Regions from separate parts of the Saccharopolyspora sp. 6M genome, predicted to be linked through region 1. Evidence: riboswitches for the same ligand, from Rfam matches in the RefSeq annotation. Region 1 holds a riboswitch; each other region holds the start of a gene.
The links. Region 1 has a riboswitch for cobalamin ahead of cobN (cobaltochelatase subunit CobN). Riboswitches for the same ligand answer to the same signal wherever they lie in the genome.

Region 1 (4,177 bases):
AGGACGTGCAGGCCGTCGCGGATCTGCGCGTCCTTGATCTCGCACAGCCAGCCGTCGACGTGCAGCAGCATGTCGTCGAACTCGGCCTCGTGCGGGCGCTCGTCCAGGCCGAGGTCGTGGTCGAGCTTCGCGGCTTGCATCAACGTCCAGATCTGGCTGCGGATCGCGGGCAGCTTCGCCGGGTCCATCGCCGAGATCTGCGCGTGCTCGTCGAGCAGCTGCTCCAGCTTCGCGATGTCGCCGTAGCTCTCCGCGCGCGCCATCGGCGGCACCAGGTGGTCCACCAGCGTCGCGTGCACCCGGCGCTTCGCCTGGGTGCCCTCGCCCGGGTCGTTGACCAGGAACGGGTACACCAGCGGCAGGTCGGCCAGCGCCGCGTCCGGTGCGCAGGACGCCGACATGCCCGCGGTCTTGCCGGGCAGCCACTCCAGGTTGCCGTGCTTGCCGAGGTGCACCATCGCGTGCGCGCCGAACTCGTCGGTCATCCAGCGGTAGGCGGCCAGGTAGTGGTGGCTCGGCGGCAGGTCCGGGTCGTGGTAGATCGCGATCGGGTTCTCGCCGAACCCGCGCGGCGGCTGCACGACCACGACCACGTTCCCGGCGCGCAGCGCGGCCACCACGATCTCGCCGTCCGGGTCGTGCGAGCGGTCCACGAACTGCTCGCCCGGCGGCGGGCCCCAGTGCTGCTCGACGCTCTCCCGCAGGTCCTGCGGCAGCGTGGCGAACCAGTCGGCGTAGCGCTTCGCGGGGATGCGCACCGGGTTGCCGGACAGCTGCTCCTCGGTCAGCCAGTCCGGGTCCTGGCCACCGGCGGCGATCAGCGCGTGCACCAGCGCGTCGCCGTCCTGCGCGGCCACGCCGGGCAGCGCGTCCGGGCCGTCCGCCGGGCCGATGTCGTAGCCGGCCTCGCGCAGCCGCCGCAGCAGGCCCACCGCGCTCGCCGGGGTGTCCAGGCCGACGGCGTTGCCGATCCGGGAGTGCTTCGTCGGGTACGCCGAGAGCATCAGCACCAGCCGCTTGTCCGCGGCGGGCACGTGCCGCAGCCGCGCGTGCTTCACCGCGATCCCGGCGACGCGGGCCGCGCGCTCCGGGTCGGCGACGTACACCGGGAGGCCCTCGGCGTCGTTCTCCTTGAACGAGAACGGCACCGTGATCAGGCGGCCGTCGAACTCGGGCACCGCGACCTGGGTGGCCATGTCCAGCGGGGACAGGCCCTCGTCGTTGTCCTCCCACGCCTCGCGGCTGGAGGTCAGGGTGAGGCCCTGCAGGATCGGCACGTCCAGCGCGGCGAGCGCGCCCACGTCCCACGCCTCGTCGTCGCCACCGGCGGAGGCCGTCGCGGGCTTCGTGCCGCCCGCGGCCAGCACCGTCACGATCAGCGCGTCCGCCTCGCGCAACGTGTCCAGCAGGCCCGCTTCGGGGGCGCGCAGCGAGGCGCAGAACACCGGCAGCGCCTGGCCGCCCGCGTCCTCGATCGCCTCGGACAGGGCGTGCGCGAACGCGGTGTTGCCCGCCATGTGGTGCGCGCGGTAGTAGAGCACCGCGACCTTCGGGCCTTCGGTCCGGCGCGGGGTCCGCTCCAGCAGACCCCACTTCGGCGTCTCCACCGGCGGTTCGAAGCCGTGGCCGGTGAGCAGCACCGTGTCGGACAGGAAGTTGAACAGCTGCGCCAGGTTCTCCGGTCCGCCCTGCGCGAGGTAGCCGTGCGCCTGCGAGCAGACGCCGCCGGGCACCGTGGAGCACTCCATCAGCTCCGCGTCCGGGGCCTGCTCACCGCCGAGCACCACGACCGGGCGCGGTCCGGCGAGCAGCGCGTCCAAGCCCTCCTCCCACGCGCGGCGGCCGCCGAGCAGCCGCACCACGACGAGGTCGGCGCCCTCCAGCAGCGGCGGCAGGTCGTCCACGCCGAGCCGAGCCGGGTTGCCGAGGCGGAAGTCCGCACCGCTGGCGCGTGCGCTGAGCAGATCGGTGTCCGATGTGGACAGCAGCAGGATCATGCGGCACGCTCCCGGCTGAGCAGGGACGCGGGCGTGCGGACAGGACGCATGGTCAACCTTCCTCGGGGTCCTCGCCCCGGAGTCGTCGGCACCCGGTGTGGCACCGGGCGGTGGCGGCGCCGGAGTGTCCTGGCTCCCGGATCGGCGCTCGCTCCGGCCTTCCCACCCGCGCGGCGCGCGGGCAGTGGCCTCGTACTCGGAGTCCGCTCCCCGGTGACAGTGGCGGGACCGCGCCGGACTCGCACCGGCTTCCTCCGCACGTCGCCGCCGACAACTCTCCGCAACGGGGCGATCGTTCGTCAAGTGGCCGATCGTGCGCACGCGGGAGAGATCCCGCACTCGGCCGGTCCGGCCGCCCGGTGAGGCGCATCGCGTTTTGCGGACGCGATCCGGGCGGGACGTAGTATCGACGGTCGCCGGTGCGCCCCCGAGTCCGCGCACCCCGGACAGCGGCGCCGTGCGCTGCGAGTTCCGGACCAGACCACGATCGACGAGAGCGGGGACGAGCGTGCCGCGACGAGCCGGACCCGACGCGTGCCCCGGCGCGCTGCGGGTGCACGAGGCCGCCGACGGGGGACTGGCCCGCGTCCGGGTGCCCGGCGGGCGGCTCGCGGCGCGGCAGGTGCGGGCGCTGGCGACCGCGGCCGCGCTGGGTGACGGCGGCTGGGAACTCACCTCGCGGGCGAACGTCCAGGTCCGCGGGCTGTCCGCGGCGGCGGTGCCGGAGTTCGCCGACCTGCTCGGCGCGGCCGGGCTGCTGCCGTCGCCGACGCACGAGCGGGTGCGCAACGTCGTCGCCTCGCCGCGCACCCGCCCGGGGGCGCTGGACGTGCGCGCGGTGGCGGTGGAACTGGACGAGCGGCTGCGCGCCGACCCGGAGCTGGCGGAGCTGCCCGGCCGGTTCCTGTTCACCGCGGACGACGGCGGCGGCGAGGTGACCGCGCTGGGCGCGGACGTCGCGCTGCACCCGGCGGACGGCTCGGTGGCGGTGCTGCTCGCCGGGGCCGACCTCGGGCTGCGGGTGCCCGCGGCCGACGCGGCCCGCGCCGCGGTGCTCGCGGCCGCCGCGTTCCTCGCGGAGCGGGACCGGCTGGGTGCGGAGAGCTGGCGGCTCGCGGAACTGCCCGGCGGCGCGGAGCGGATCGCTGGCCGCGTCCGGGAGGAATTCCCCTGCACCCCGGCGGAATCCGTGGTCACGCCCGGTGATCCGGTGCGCACGCACGCCGAGCTGGGCGTGCTGGCCCGCGACGACGACCGGGTCGACCTCGCCCTCGGCGCACCGCTGGGACGGCTGGACGCCGCGCAGATCGCGGTGCTCGCCGCGCAGACCGAAGAGATCGCCGCCCGGACCGCCGCACCGCACCCGCTGCGGCTCACGCCGTGGCGCGCGCTGCTGCTCACCGACGTCCCCGCGGCCGAGGCGCCGCGCAGGCTCGCCGAGCTGGCCGCCGCCGGGTTCCTCACCGACTCGGGCGCGCCGCTGGCCGGAGTGACCGCCTGCACGGGCAGCCCCGGCTGCGCGAAGTCCCTCGCCGACGTGCGCGCCGACGCGCTGCGCACCACCCGGCCCGGCCCGCTGCCGGTGCACTGGGCGGGTTGCGCGCGCCGCTGCGGCCGACCGGCCGGGCCAGGAGTGGAAGTGCTGGCCACCGAGGCCGGCTACGAGGTCGGCGGCCGTGCCGCCGGCGATACGTCCGCCGCGCTCGACGCGGCACGGAGGGCAGTGTGAACACCGCAGACAGCACCGGCGGCTACGAGTACGTGCGCGACGGCGCGGAGATCTACCGCCGTTCGTTCGCCACGATCCGCGCTGAAGCGGAACTCGACGGCATGCCACCGGAAGTCGCCCAGGTCGCCGTCCGCATGATCCACGCCTGCGGCATGGTGGACCTGGTCCGCGACATCGCCTGGTCGCCGCGCGCGGTGCTCGCCGCCCGCGAGGCGCTGCGCGGTGGCGCACCGGTGTTCTGCGACGCCGCCATGGTCGCCGCGGGCGTCACCCGGGGCAGGCTGCCCGCCGACAACGACATCCTCTGCACCCTCGGTGACGAGCGGGTCCTCGGCCTCGCCGCGGAACTCGGCACGACCCGCAGCGCGGCCGCGATGGAGCTGTGGCGGGACCGGCTGGACGGGTCCGTGGTGGCCGTCGGCAACGCGCCGACCGCGCTGTTCCGGCTGCT
Region 2 (4,177 bases), on a different contig from region 1:
CTGCGAGGACATCGGGATGCGCTGCGCGAACAGCGCGTCCGAGAAGCCCATCAGGCCCAGGCCCACCGGGCGGTGCCGCAGGTTCGAGGCCCGCGCCTCCGGGATCGTGTAGAAGTTCACGTCGATGACGTTGTCCAGCATCCGCACCGCCGTGCGGGTGGTGCGCCGCAGCCGCTCCACGTCCAGGCCCTCGGCCGTGACGTGCCGCGCCAGGTTGATCGAACCGAGGTTGCAGACCGCGACCTCGTCCTTGCTCGTGTTCAGCGTGATCTCGGTGCACAGGTTCGAGGAGTGCACCACGCCCGCGTGCTGCTGCGGCGACCGCAGGTTGCACGGGTCCTTGAAGGTGATCCACGGATGCCCGGTCTCGAACAGCATCGTCAGCATCCGGCGCCACAGGTCCACCGCGCGGACCTGGCGGAACACCTTCAGCTCACCGCGCTCGGCGGCCGCCTCGTACTCCCGGTAGCGCTGCGCGAACGCGGTGCCGTACAGGTCGTGCAGGTCCGGCACCTCGTCCGGGGAGAACAGGGTCCACGGCTCGTCGGCCTCCACCCGGCGCAGGAACTCGTCCGGCACCCAGTTCGCCGTGTTCATGTCGTGCGTGCGCCGCCGGTCGTCCCCGGTGTTCTTGCGCAGGTCGAGGAATTCCTCGACGTCCACGTGCCAGGTCTCCAGGTACGCGCACACCGCGCCCTTGCGCTTGCCGCCCTGGTTCACCGCGACCGCCGTGTCGTTGGCGATCTTCAGGAACGGCACCACGCCCTGCGAGGAACCGTTGGTCCCCTTGATGTGCGCGCCCGTGCCCCGCACCGGGGTCCAGTCGTTGCCGAGCCCGCCCGCGTACTTCGACAGCAGCGCGTTGTTGCTGATGCCGTGGAAGATCCCGTGCAGGTCGTCGTCCACAGTGGTCAGGAAGCAGGACGACAGCTGCGGGCGGGTGGTGCCCGCGTTGAACAGCGTCGGCGTCGAGCACATGAAGTCGAACGAGGAGATCAGGTCGTAGAACTCGATCGCCCGCGCCTCCCGGTCGTCCTCGCGCAGCGCCACGCCCATCGCGACCCGCATGAAGAACGCCTGCGGCAGCTCGAACCGCACCCCGTCCTCGTGCAGCAGGTACCGGTCGTAGAGCGTCTGCAGGCCGAGGAAGCCGAACGCGATGTCCCGGTCCGCGTCCAGCGCCGCGCCCAGCCGCTCCAGGTCGAAGCGGGCCAGCTCCGGGTCCAGCTGCTCCAGCTCGATGCCGCGGCGCACGTAGTCGGCGAAGTAACCGGCGTAGCGGTCCCGCATCTGCACCTGGTCGGCCTCGGCCGGCTCGCCCGCGACGAAGCTCAGCGCCTCCCGACGCAGCTTGTCCAGCAGCAGCCGCGAGGTCACCAGCGAGTAGTTCGGCTCCGCCTCCACGAAGGTGCGCGCCGCCATCGTCAGCGACTCGGCCAGCTCCGCGGAGCTGATGCCGTCGTAGACGTTGCGCCGCACCTCGCGCAGCACCTGGTCGGCGTGCACGTCGTCGAGGTCCGAGCAGGCCTGCTCGACGACGGTCGACACCCGCTCCCAGTCCAGCGGCACCCGGGTGCCGTCCGGCGCGGTCATCTCCAGGCGGGGAGCGGCGTCCTCGACGGGAGCCACCTCGGCCTCGCGGGCCTGCGCGTGCTCCTCCCGGTAGAGCACGTAGGCGCGGGCGACACCGTGGTGCCCGCCGCGCATCAGCGCCAGCTCCACCATGTCCTGGATCTGCTCGATGTGCACCAGGCCTTCGGTACCCGCGTGGCGCAGCACGCCCTGCGCCGCCTGCTCCGTCAACTCCGCGACGATCTGGTGCAACCGCGACGACGATGCGGCCGAATCCCCCTCGGCCGCCAGGAACGCCTTGGTCAACGCCACGGAGATCTTCGTTTCGTCCCAACCGGAAACGGTCCCGTCGCGCCGCAGCACCCGCACTCCTGCCGGTACCACCGCGGTCGCTGCTGACGGCCGGGTCGTGGACTCGGTCACTGGCTCTCTCCTCGCAAGCTCGGACACCTGCCCGGAACTCCTCGGAACGCGCCAGGACCCGCGGCGCGCACGGCACCGCTCGTCCCACGACCCTCCCGCGAGGTCCCGGACGGCGCGCACCCCTCGTGCGCGCACCGATGGCAGGTCTTCGGACTCACGGGCGACCGGTGCTCGGCACCGGGCCTACTGGCCGTCGCTTCCCGGACGCCGAGCGTCCAGTGCTGCACCACCGGGAGGTGGTGACGGCGGTCGTTCCCGTTCACCGCTGCGGGGCAGTCCCGGACTCGCACCGGGTTCCCTGTTGTCACGCCGGGCGGACCGGCGAACCATCAGCGGGCGCCACACTACATCTTGGGTTCGGCGGTGATCCGGACCCCATCATCATCGGCGTGGCGGTGCCGGTGCGGAGGCGCTCGGTAGCCGTCCGCGCACTCCTCGGCCGCATCCTGCCCGGCCGCGGGCGGCTCCGCACGACCGCGAGGTGTGACGCGGAATCGGTGGTGGTCGGCAGCGGGTCCGGGCAGACTGCCTCCCGAGATCACCACCTGGGAGGAAGACCGAACCATGCGTGCCCACCGCGTGCGACGCGGACTCGCCGTCGCCGCCACCGCACTGGCCACCGCGGCCACGGCCACCGGGGCCACCGCCGGCGCCGCGCCGCAGGACCCGCCCGCGACCACCGACGTCCGGCTGATCACCTTCAACGACCTGCACGGCAACCTCGAACCGCCCACCGGGTCCTCCGGGCAGATCGAGCTCGACGACGGCCGGACCGTCGACGCCGGCGGCGCCGCCTACCTCGCCACCCACCTGCAGCGGCTGCGCGACGAGGTGCCGAACTCGCTGGTCTTCTCGACCGGCGACAGCGTCGGCGCCTCGCCGGTGAACTCCGCGCTGTTCCACGACGAACCCACCGTCGACTTCCTCAACTCGCAGGACGTGCGCGGCCACGTCGTCGGCAACCACGAGTTCGACGAGGGCTACCAGGAACTCCAACGGCTGCAGACCGGCGGCTGCCACCCGCAGGACGGTTGCGAGTTCCGGGATTCCTTCGCCGGCGCGGACTTCCCGTACCTCGGCGCCAACGTCACCTTCGAGGACGGCGGTGCCCCCGCGCTGCTGCCGTTCACCGTGCAGGTCTCCGGCGGGGTGCCGATCGGCGTGATCGGCGCGACCCTGCAGGACCTGCCCGACGTGGTCAGCCCCGAAGCGGTGCGCGGACTCCGGTTCGGCGACGAGGTCGAAGCCATCGACCGCACCTCCGACGCGCTGGAGCGCTTCGGCGTCAAGGCGCAGGTCGTGCTGCTGCACCAGGGCGACGAAGCCGACGGCGGCGGCCCGAACTCCTGCCAGGTCACCCCCGGCGGCCCCGCGAGCCGCATCGCGGAACAGGTCTCCCCGCAGGTCGACGCCGTGTTCAGCGCGCACAGCCACCAGCAGTACACCTGCACCGCCACCGACCCGGCGGGCGACCCGCGTCCCCTCGTGCAAGGCGCCTCCTACGGCAGGCTGCTGTCGGTGCTGGACCTGCGCGTCGACCGCGACACCCGCGAAGTGGTGCGGGAGAGCAGCACCGCGCGCAACGAGGTCGTCACCCGCGACGTCGAACCCGACGCCGAGACGGCCGCGCTCGTCGAGGAAGCCCGCGCGAAGGCGGCGCCGATCGCGAACCGCGCCGTCGGCACCGCCACCGGCGACCTGCTGAAGACCCCGGCGCCGTCCGGGGAATCCGGCCTCGGCAGCGTCATCGCCGACGCGCAGCTCGCCGCCACCCGCGACACGGGGGCGCAGCTCGCGCTGACCAACCCCGGCGGGGTGCGCGCCGACCTGCCGCACGCCTCTTCCCCGGCGGGCGAAGGCGACGGCGTCATCACCTACGGCGAAGCGTTCGCGGTGCAGCCCTTCGGCAACACCATGCAGACCATGACCCTCACCGGCGCGCAGCTGCGGGACGTGCTGGAGCAGCAGTGGAGCCCGGAGGGCGAGAACGTGCTGCAGGTGTCGGCGGACCTGCACTACGAGTACTCGCGGTCCGCGCCCATCGGGTCGAAGGTCTCCGGGCTCACCCTCGACGGCGCACCGGTGGACCCGGCCGCGCCGTACCGGGTGGCGGTGAACAACTTCCTCGCCGGCGGCGGGGACGGGTTCAGCGGCTTCACCGAGGGCACCGACGTCGCGGGCG
Region 3 (4,177 bases), on a different contig from region 1:
GAGCGCTTCCAGCGCTTCGCGCGGCTGGAGGTCGCGCACCAGGTGCACGATCTGGTGCGGGTCCTCCGCGCCGAGTTCGGTGATCCACGCGGGGCGGCCCCCGGAATCCAGTGCTGCGGCGGGGAAGGCGGGTTCGGGCATCGTCGTCTCCAGTCGGTTCGGTTCTTCTCGGCACCTTGCCCCAGGGCACCGACAATTCCGTCCCGGTACGGTCAGGTGGAGGTCTTCGCCGTGTGAGCGGACTTCCGGCTCCAAGCGTGTCCCGCTCTCCGGAATGGCCGGACTGCAGATTTCGTCCACAGTGGACGAAAGAGTCGGGGGCGAGTCTCCCCGGATCCGAACCCCCGGTCGCGGCACCACCCGCTGCGCTCCCACCCGCTGCGCTCCCCACCATTGCGCGACCACCCGCTGCGGAACCCGCCGACGCGCCCCGGAACCGCGCGAGGGGAACGCGGGGCGCGGGCGCTCAGGTCAGCGCCACCGCCAGCAGCGGAGCCGCCCGCAGGTCGTCCATCGTCCACGTCACCCCGGCCAGCGCGCAGCCTATGCGGGTCACCGCGGCCTCGTCGGTCTCGCCCGGCTCCAGGTGGGCGCGCTCCACGATGCCGGCGGCCGCGGCGGCGGCGCGCACCTCGGCCGGTGGTTCGGCGGTCTCGTGATCGAGGTCGTCGGAAGTCGTGCGGTACGCGCGCGAACCGTCCACCGCGTAGTCGAGGCTGAGCAACCCGCTGATGTTGGCGTGCAACGTCACCGCCGGGCCGCCGGACGCGGAGAGGGCTTCCGCCGGTGCTCGCGGGACGGTCCGCGGGACCTCCGGCTCCTGCAGCGCGGACCAGTCCCCGGTGCGCATCCCGTCGAGCAGTGCGCGCATCGTGTCCAGGCCACCGACCTGGAAGGTGGTGCCCGCGTCGTCGAAGACCAGTGTCCAGCCGCCGATGCGGGTCGCCAGCAGCACCGACAGGCACTGCGGATCGCCGAGCGCCGCGCGCGGCAGCGAGGTGAACTCGTCCGGCCGCTGTTCGGGCAGCGTGCACGCCGCGGCGGAACCCGGGTCCGCGCCGAGCACCTCCAGCGCCCGCGCCGGTTCCAGGTCGCGCACCAGGTGCGCGGTGTGGTTCGGACCCGGCACGTCCAGTTCGGACAGCCAGATCGGATAACCGGTGGCGTCCAGGGTTCCAGGTGGGAAACCGGGCGTGGGCATGGCGGCTCCTCGTCGTCGTCGGCGGGTGCCGGTGAGTCTGCCCGGTGCGGTGGCGGCCGCCGCGGTTCCGCGCGCTCCCCGCTGCCGAACGCGGGAATCCCCTCGCCCGCTCGCCCAACGGGTGCTGCACCGTTCTCCGGAGGAGACCGGGCGGGCCGCTCCGCCGCGCGCGGGCGGTGGGCGACGGCACCGCGACCCGCGGTGACGGGATGCCGAGCGGTTCACACTTCCTTGACAAGGCACGACGCAGGCTGAAAAGTTGACGAGTCGTTCCAATGCGACGGTGTGCAGGAAACCGGTGCGAATCCGGTGCGGTCCCGCCACTGTGAACGGGGAGCCGCGTCCACCAGCGCCACTGTCGGGCAGCCGATGGGAAGGCCGGGCGCGACGTCGATCCGCGAGTCAGGAGACTGGCACCGTCGTACCGATTCGCACGGGGTCGCGGAGCCCCGGAGGAGGTACGCAGTGCACCCGGATTCGCCGCACACGCCCGGTTTCCCCGCTGTTCCCGAACCGGCCCGCGCCGCGTGAGCGGCGTGATCGGCCGCAGGCGGCTGCTCGCGGGCGTGGCCGGAGCGATCGCCGCGGTCCCCCTCGTCTCCTGCGCCGGCGGTTCCGGGGCGAGCGCGGGCAGGCTGCGGCTGGCGTTCCCCGCCGGTGGCGCCACCGAATCGCTCGACCCGCACACCGGTTCGCTGTTCGTCGACCAGGCCCGCGCGAAGGCGCTGTTCGACACGCTCGTCGGCTACGCCGACGACATGAGCGTGGTGCCGCGGCTCGCCGAGAGCTGGCAGCCCGACCCGACCGGTACCCGGTGGCGGATCCGGTTGCGCCCGGCCGAGTTCCACGACGGCAGGCCGGTGACCGCCGAGGACGTGCTGTTCACCTACCGGCGCATCGCCGACGACGCCACCGCGGCCCAGTCCGCTTCGCACTTCGCCGACGTCGACTTCGGCGCCAGCCGGGCGATCTCGGCGACCGAACTGGAACTCGTGCTGGGCGCGCCGAACTTCGAGTTCCCGTCGGCGTGGGGCGCGCCCGCCACCGAGATCGTGCCCGCGGGCACCACCGACTTCACCGCGCCCGTCGGCTCCGGCCCGTTCCGGTTCGTCTCCTTCGAACCCGGTGGGACCGCCGTGTTCGCCCGCTTCGACCGGCACTGGTCCGGGCCCGCGACCCCGGCCGAGCTGGAATTCGTGCCCATGGAGCAGGAGAGCGCCCGGGTCAACGCGCTGCTGTCCGGGCAGGTCGACTACGCGCACGACGTGAGCGCCAACTCGGTGCGGCTGCTGGAGCAGGGCGGCCGGGCGCGGGTGCACTCGGCGCCGTTCGGCACCATGCAGGCCCTGCTGCTCAAGGTGGACCGGCCGCCGTTCTCCGATCCGCGGCTGGTGCGGGCGGTGCGCGTCGGCCTGGACCGGCAGGCGCTGCTGGACATCGCGCTCAGCGGGCAGGGCAGGCTCGGCAACGACCTGTTCGGCGCCGGGCTGAAGTACTACCCGCCGGACCTGCCCGCGCCCGCGCGCGACGTCGACGCCGCCCGCGCGCTGCTGCGCGAAGCCGGGGCAGACGGGCTGAGCTGGGAGCTGCAGACCAGCTCCGTCGACCCCTACTTCGAATCCGCCGCCAGCCTCATCGCCCAGCAGCTCGGCGAGACGGGGATGCGCGTGTCGCCGCGGATCGGGCCGGCCGAAACGTACTTCTCCGACATCAAGGAGCACGGCGTCGCCTCGCTGTCCCGGACCGCGGCGCTGCCGGTGCCGACGTTCCTCGGGCAGCGCATGACCTCGGACGCGGGGAGCAACAACTACACCGGGTACCGCTCCGCCGAGTTCGACGAGCTCTACGGGCGGGCGCTGGCCACCGCCGACGACGCCCGCCGAGCCGACCTGCTGGTGCGCGCGCAGCGGCTCGCCCGGGAGAACAGCGGCAACGTGGTGTGGGGCTTCAGCGGCTGGAACGTCGCCACCGCCACCTCCGTGGCCGGGGTGCGGGGCGCGCCGCCGAACTCGCTGGACTGGGCCCGCTTCGATCGGGTGAGCGTGGGTTGATCGCGCCCGCCGCGCGGGCGTCCGCCGCGGTGCTGCCCCGGCTCGGCGTGGCGCTGGTGCAGATCGCCGCGGTCGCCGTCGGCGTGTTCGCGCTGACCGCGCTGCTGCCCGGCGACACCGCGCAGGTCGTGCTCGGCGAGCACGCCGACACCGGACAGGTGGAGGTGCTGCGGCGGCGGCTCGGGCTCGACCAGCCGTGGGGGACGCGGTTCGCGCAGTGGGCCGGCGGGGTGCTGCACGGCGACCTCGGCACCTCGCTGCGCACCGGCAGGCCCGTCCTCGACGAGATCACCCGCAACGCCGCCACCACCGCGCTGCTCACCGCGCTGACGCTGCTGGTGGTGCTGCCGCTGGCCGGGTGGCTCGGCGTGCGCAGCGGGCTGCGCGCCGGGAGCCGGTTCGACCGGGCGGTGAACTCGGTGGTGGTGCTGCTGAACTCGGTGCCCGAGTTCGCGCTGGCGCTGCTGCTCGTCGGCGTGTTCGCGGTGCGGGCCGGCTGGCTGCCGGCCACCGCGGGCGGGCTGTCCGGGTGGTCGCTGGTGACGCAGCCCGCGGTGCTGGTGCTGCCCGTCGGCGTGCTCGCCGCGAAGCAGCTCAGCGCGCTCGCCCGCCAAGTCCGCACCGGTGTGGTCACCGCGAACGGCGCCGAGTACGCCACCCACGTGCGCCGCGCCGGTCTCGGCGAGCGCGACGTGGTGCTGCGGCACGTGCTGCCGAACACCATCGGGCCGGTGCTGCAGCAGCTGGCGCGCACCGTGGACGGGCTGCTCGGCGGCGTCGTCGTGGTGGAGGCGCTGTTCGCGCTCGGCGGGATCGGCTCCGGATTCGTGGAAGCGGTCAAGGCCCGCGATTTGCCGGTGGTGCAGGGCTACGCGCTGCTGTTCGCGGCGATCACCATCGGCATCAACCTGGTCATCGACCTGGT
Region 4 (4,177 bases), on a different contig from region 1:
CGGCGCGGTTCACGGCCGCACCTCGCAGACCGGGCATTCCGCCGGGCCGTCGGCTCGCCGGGCACACGGATCGACCACCTTGCGCGACCTCCTCCACGTCGTTCTGCTGTCCACTTCGGACGGTATGCCGTCCGCGTCCACCGGTTCGGCGGCGGGTTCCGGGAAGTCCTGCGCGGCGAGGAAGTCCGGGTCGTAGATCGTCCCCCAGTAGCGGTGCGGCCCGTCCGGGAACACCGCGGCCACCTGGTCCGCGCCGAGCTCCCGGGCGCACCAGGACGCCACCAGCGCCACCGCGCCGGTGCTCCAGCCGCCGGTGACGAACGCGCCGGCCCCGAGCCGGTGGCAGGCCGCGACGGACTCCGCCGCGCCGACCAGGTGCACCTCGTCGAACGCCGCGTAGTCCACGTTGCCGGGGTGGATGCTGCTGCCGAGGCCGCGCATCAGGCGCTTCGCCACCGGGTCGCCGAACACCGCGGACCCCGCCGCGTCCACCCCGACCAGCCGCACCCTGGGGGCGCGCTCGCGCAGCGCCCGCGCGATGCCGGCGCTGTGCCCGCCGGTGCCGACGCTGCACACCACGACCTGCGCGTCCGGCAGCTGGTCCAGCAGTTCGTGGCCGAGCGCGCGGTAGCCGGTGACGTTGTCCGGGTTGTTGTACTGGTCCGGCCAGTACGCCCCGGGCAGCTCGGCCAGCAGCTCCCGCACCCGGTCCAGCCGCGCGCGCTGCCAGCCGCCCACCGGGTGCGGGTCGCGCACCAGCTCCACCCGCACCCCGTGCGCGGTGAGCAGCGCGCGGGTCTGCCCATCGAGCTCCGCGTCGGCGACCACGACGACCGGGTGGCCCAGCGCGGTCCCCACGTATGCCAGGCCGATGCCCAGGGTGCCGCTGGTGGACTCGACGACCGTCCCGCCGGGGCGCAGTTCTCCGCGGGCCCGGGCCGCGGTGAGCATGGCGTGCGCGGCGCGGGCCTTCATGCCGCCCGGCGCGGTGCTCTCCAGCTTCGCCCAGAAACCCGGGTGCGGGAACGCGATCGGTGCGGCGACCCGCAGCAGCGGGGTGCCTCCGATCAGGTCCAGGGCCGAGTCGCAGCGGGCGGGCGCGCGACCCGTCACCGCACGACCTCGGTGGCGCGGGCGGCCTCGTAGGTGTGGATCGTGGTGTCCTCGCCGGAGAGCCAGAAGAACGGGTAGGGCTCCGCCGACAGCGCGCGCACCGGGCCGCCGAGCAGTTCCCGCAGCACAGCGGATCCGGTCTGCGCGAACAGGGTCAGCGGCAGGTCGCGGGCCGCGCAGGTCGCGGCGATGTCGTCGAAGGTGCCGTTGCCGAGGACCATGCCGGAGGCCAGCACCGCGTCCGCGCCGTCGATCGCGGCGGCGTGGTCGGTGCGGATCGGCTCGTCCCACTCGGTGCGGCCGCCCTTGAGGTCGCAGGGCACGTAGTCGAGCCCGCGGTCCCGCAGCGCGTCGAGCAGCGAGTTCACCACGCCGATCACCGCGACCCGGCCGCCATCGGGGACCGCGGTGATCGCGGCGACCGCGCGGGCGCGGGCGGTGGACTTGACCAGCGAGTCGCCCGTCGGGATCACCACCTGCCGGGACAGCGGGTGCGCGGCGTGCGGGGTGAGCGCGGCGAGGTAGGCGTCCAGCGCCGCGACCCGCACCGGCAGCAGCGGGTGCCGCAGCAGCTCGGCCGCGGTGCGGCCCACGGCGGCGCGCACCGCGTCCTCGTCCAGGGCGCCGGGTTCGACGGCGCACGAGCCGACGGCGTCGGCGATCCGGACGCTGAGCACGGTGTTGGTGTAGCCGGTGCCGCGCCCGGTGTGCCGGGCGGCCTGCACGGTCAGGAACGCGACGGCGGCGGAGAGCTCCGCCGGGCCGTTCCCGTCCGCATCGCGGACGTGGCCGGACAGCGCGGACTCGACCAGCGAGTCCACGTAGGACTGATCAGTGGTGGTGGCAGGACGCACGTGTCTCCCCGAGCTGGAACCGGAACGGAACGCACAGCGGCGGGACGAACCCGCGGGGACGACTAGTGTCCGATGTGGACGGTTTGCCGGACTTCCCGGCGCGATGCGGCGATGCGCGACACCACGTACCTCCTCCGGGGCTCCGCGACCCCGCACGAATCGGCACGACGGTGCCAGTCTCCTGGCTCGCGGATCGGCACCGGCCTCCGGCCTTCCCGCCGGGGACCGGCAGTGGCTCGGGTGGAGGACGACTCCCCACTCACAGTGGCGGGACCGCGCCGGATTCGCACCGGCTTCCTGCACACCGTCGTTCGAACGGCTCAGAAGTTCGCAGCCCCGGTGGCCGATGTCAAGGCCGCGGCCACCGCCCGGAACCCGCACCGCGGTCGGCGGAACCGGTGTCGCCGCAGGTGGCGGACACCGGCGCACGCATCGCCGTTCGCGAATATGACATCGGCGACTCCGGCTCCCGCGCCCGGTGCTGCCACCTCACCGGACGCGGGATCACCGCGACCTCGCCGTGCGCCCGGCGGCTAGGCGGCGGGCCAGGAGGGGACGGCCGCGTCGAGGGCCCGCTCCACCAGCTCGCACGGGTCGGCGGTGGCACCGCTGGGGATCTTCGACTTCGCCGACACCGCCTGGTCCGAGTCGGCGGCCACGACCAGTTCGCAGGTGCCGTCGGCCTTCGGGTCACCGGAGTTCGCGCGCACCGCCGGGTGCCCGCCGATGGTCAGCTCGCCGAAGTCGGAGTACTCCTCGGCCGCGTCCTGGAAGTCCTGCAGCGACCGGTCCGCGACCACACCGACCTCCAGCCGCACGCTGTCCCGCGGGGTGCTCCAGGTGCACGCGCCCGCGCTCTCCTTGCCGCCCAGGTGGAATCCCAGCTCGTGCACCGTCTGCTCGGGCACCAGGTCGCAGGGCTTCTCCCCGCTCGCGTCCTTCGGGGAGTCGACCTGCACGCCGCCGCATCCCGCCAGCGACAGCGCGGCGACGACGGCCAAGCCGACCGAGCCGAGCCGAACCGCGCCGATGCGGGGCACCGCAACCTTCTCGTTCACACTCATCACGCCTGCCGTTGATCCGGTCCGGATCGGGTCGATCCGGAGAACTCGCGCCCTCCCCGCTGGACGCGCTGATCATGTCCCGTGCGTCCAGCGGGCGGCTCCGGCAGCAACGCGGTTTCGGCCGTAGCGCCCAAGAATCGAGCGACCGGCCCGGCGCACCGGCTGCCCCGAGCGGACCAGGACCACCGGCGCTCCCACCCCCGAAAACAGCCCCCGATGACGAGAACCCGCCAACTTCAGCGGGGGCGCGGCTCGACCCCGTTGACCACGTCGGCGGGCCGCTCCCCGGTCAGCACGGCGGCGAGCTTCGCGAACAACCTCCCGCGGAGGTTGTGGTAGGCGTCCCAGGTCACGCCCGCGGTGTGCGGATTGAGCAGCACGTCCGAGCGGCCCCGCAGCGGCGAGTCCGCGGGCAGCGGTTCCTGCTCGAACACGTCCAGCGCCGCGCCCGCCAGCTGCCCGGAATCCAGGGCCCGCACCAGCGCCCGCTCGTCCAGGACGCCGCCACGCCCCGCGTTGAGCACGTAGCCGCCGCGCCGCATCCGCGCCAGCAGCTCGTCACCGACCAGGCCGTGGGTGGCGGTGTTCAGCGGCAGGTGCAGGCTCAGCACGTCCGAGGCGGCCACCGCCTCGGCCAGCGGCAGGTACTCCCGGCCCGGCTCGGACGGCACCGGGTCGTGCACCACCACCCGGGCGCCGAAGCCGTCCAGGCGACGGGCCACCGCGCGCCCGATGTTGCCGAAGCCGAGGATGCCGACCGTCAGCGCCGCCAGGTCGCGGCCGCGCAACCCCTCCGGTCCCCAGCCGCCGGATTCCACCTTGCGGTGCCCGGCCGCGTAGTGCCGCAGCAGGTACAGCAGCGAACCGACCGTCCAGTCGGCGACCGCGTCGGCGTTGAACCCGGGCAGGTTCGCCACCGGGATGCCGCGCTCGGCCGCGGCGAGGTGGTCCACGCCGTCGAAGCCGACCGCGACGGACTGCACGAGCTCGCAGCGCGGCATCGCGTCCAGCAGCTCGGCGCCGATCCGCCGCTCCTTCTCCAGCGGGGCCAGCACGATCGTCGCGGTGGCCAGCGCGTCCAGGTGGGCGGCGGGGTCCTGCTCCGGCCCGATCTCGGTGATCCGCAGCCCGGGCAGGTCCGGCAGG

Region 2: linked by a shared signal. The riboswitch ahead of LCD31_RS18205 (ribonucleoside-diphosphate reductase subunit alpha) and the one ahead of cobN (cobaltochelatase subunit CobN) in region 1 are both predicted to bind cobalamin.
Region 3: linked by a shared signal. The riboswitch ahead of LCD31_RS21760 (ABC transporter substrate-binding protein) and the one ahead of cobN (cobaltochelatase subunit CobN) in region 1 are both predicted to bind cobalamin.
Region 4: linked by a shared signal. The riboswitch ahead of LCD31_RS07005 (hypothetical protein) and the one ahead of cobN (cobaltochelatase subunit CobN) in region 1 are both predicted to bind cobalamin.

The regions. Positions count from the first base shown of each region.
Region 1 is NZ_JAIUJZ010000164.1:4,372-8,548, reverse strand. Features, by position in the region: gene cobN (cobaltochelatase subunit CobN) at 1-1,997, opposite strand, end outside; cobalamin riboswitch at 2,120-2,252, opposite strand; gene cobG (precorrin-3B synthase) at 2,506-3,726, shown strand; gene LCD31_RS20825 (precorrin-8X methylmutase) at 3,723-4,177, shown strand, end outside.
Region 2 is NZ_JAIUJZ010000135.1:17,839-22,015, forward strand. Features, by position in the region: gene LCD31_RS18205 (ribonucleoside-diphosphate reductase subunit alpha) at 1-1,995, opposite strand, end outside; cobalamin riboswitch at 2,117-2,341, opposite strand; gene LCD31_RS18210 (bifunctional UDP-sugar hydrolase/5'-nucleotidase) at 2,560-4,177, shown strand, end outside.
Region 3 is NZ_JAIUJZ010000181.1:11,093-15,269, reverse strand. Features, by position in the region: gene LCD31_RS21770 (hypothetical protein) at 1-141, opposite strand, end outside; gene LCD31_RS21765 (hypothetical protein) at 467-1,201, opposite strand; cobalamin riboswitch at 1,468-1,635, shown strand; gene LCD31_RS21760 (ABC transporter substrate-binding protein) at 1,729-3,252, shown strand; gene LCD31_RS21755 (ABC transporter permease) at 3,249-4,177, shown strand, end outside.
Region 4 is NZ_JAIUJZ010000038.1:40,156-44,332, forward strand. Features, by position in the region: gene LCD31_RS06995 (MFS transporter) at 1-13, opposite strand, end outside; gene LCD31_RS07000 (PLP-dependent cysteine synthase family protein) at 10-1,113, opposite strand; gene LCD31_RS07005 (hypothetical protein) at 1,110-1,967, opposite strand; cobalamin riboswitch at 2,121-2,306, opposite strand; gene LCD31_RS07010 (DUF3558 family protein) at 2,501-3,025, opposite strand; gene LCD31_RS07015 (2-hydroxyacid dehydrogenase) at 3,268-4,177, opposite strand, start outside.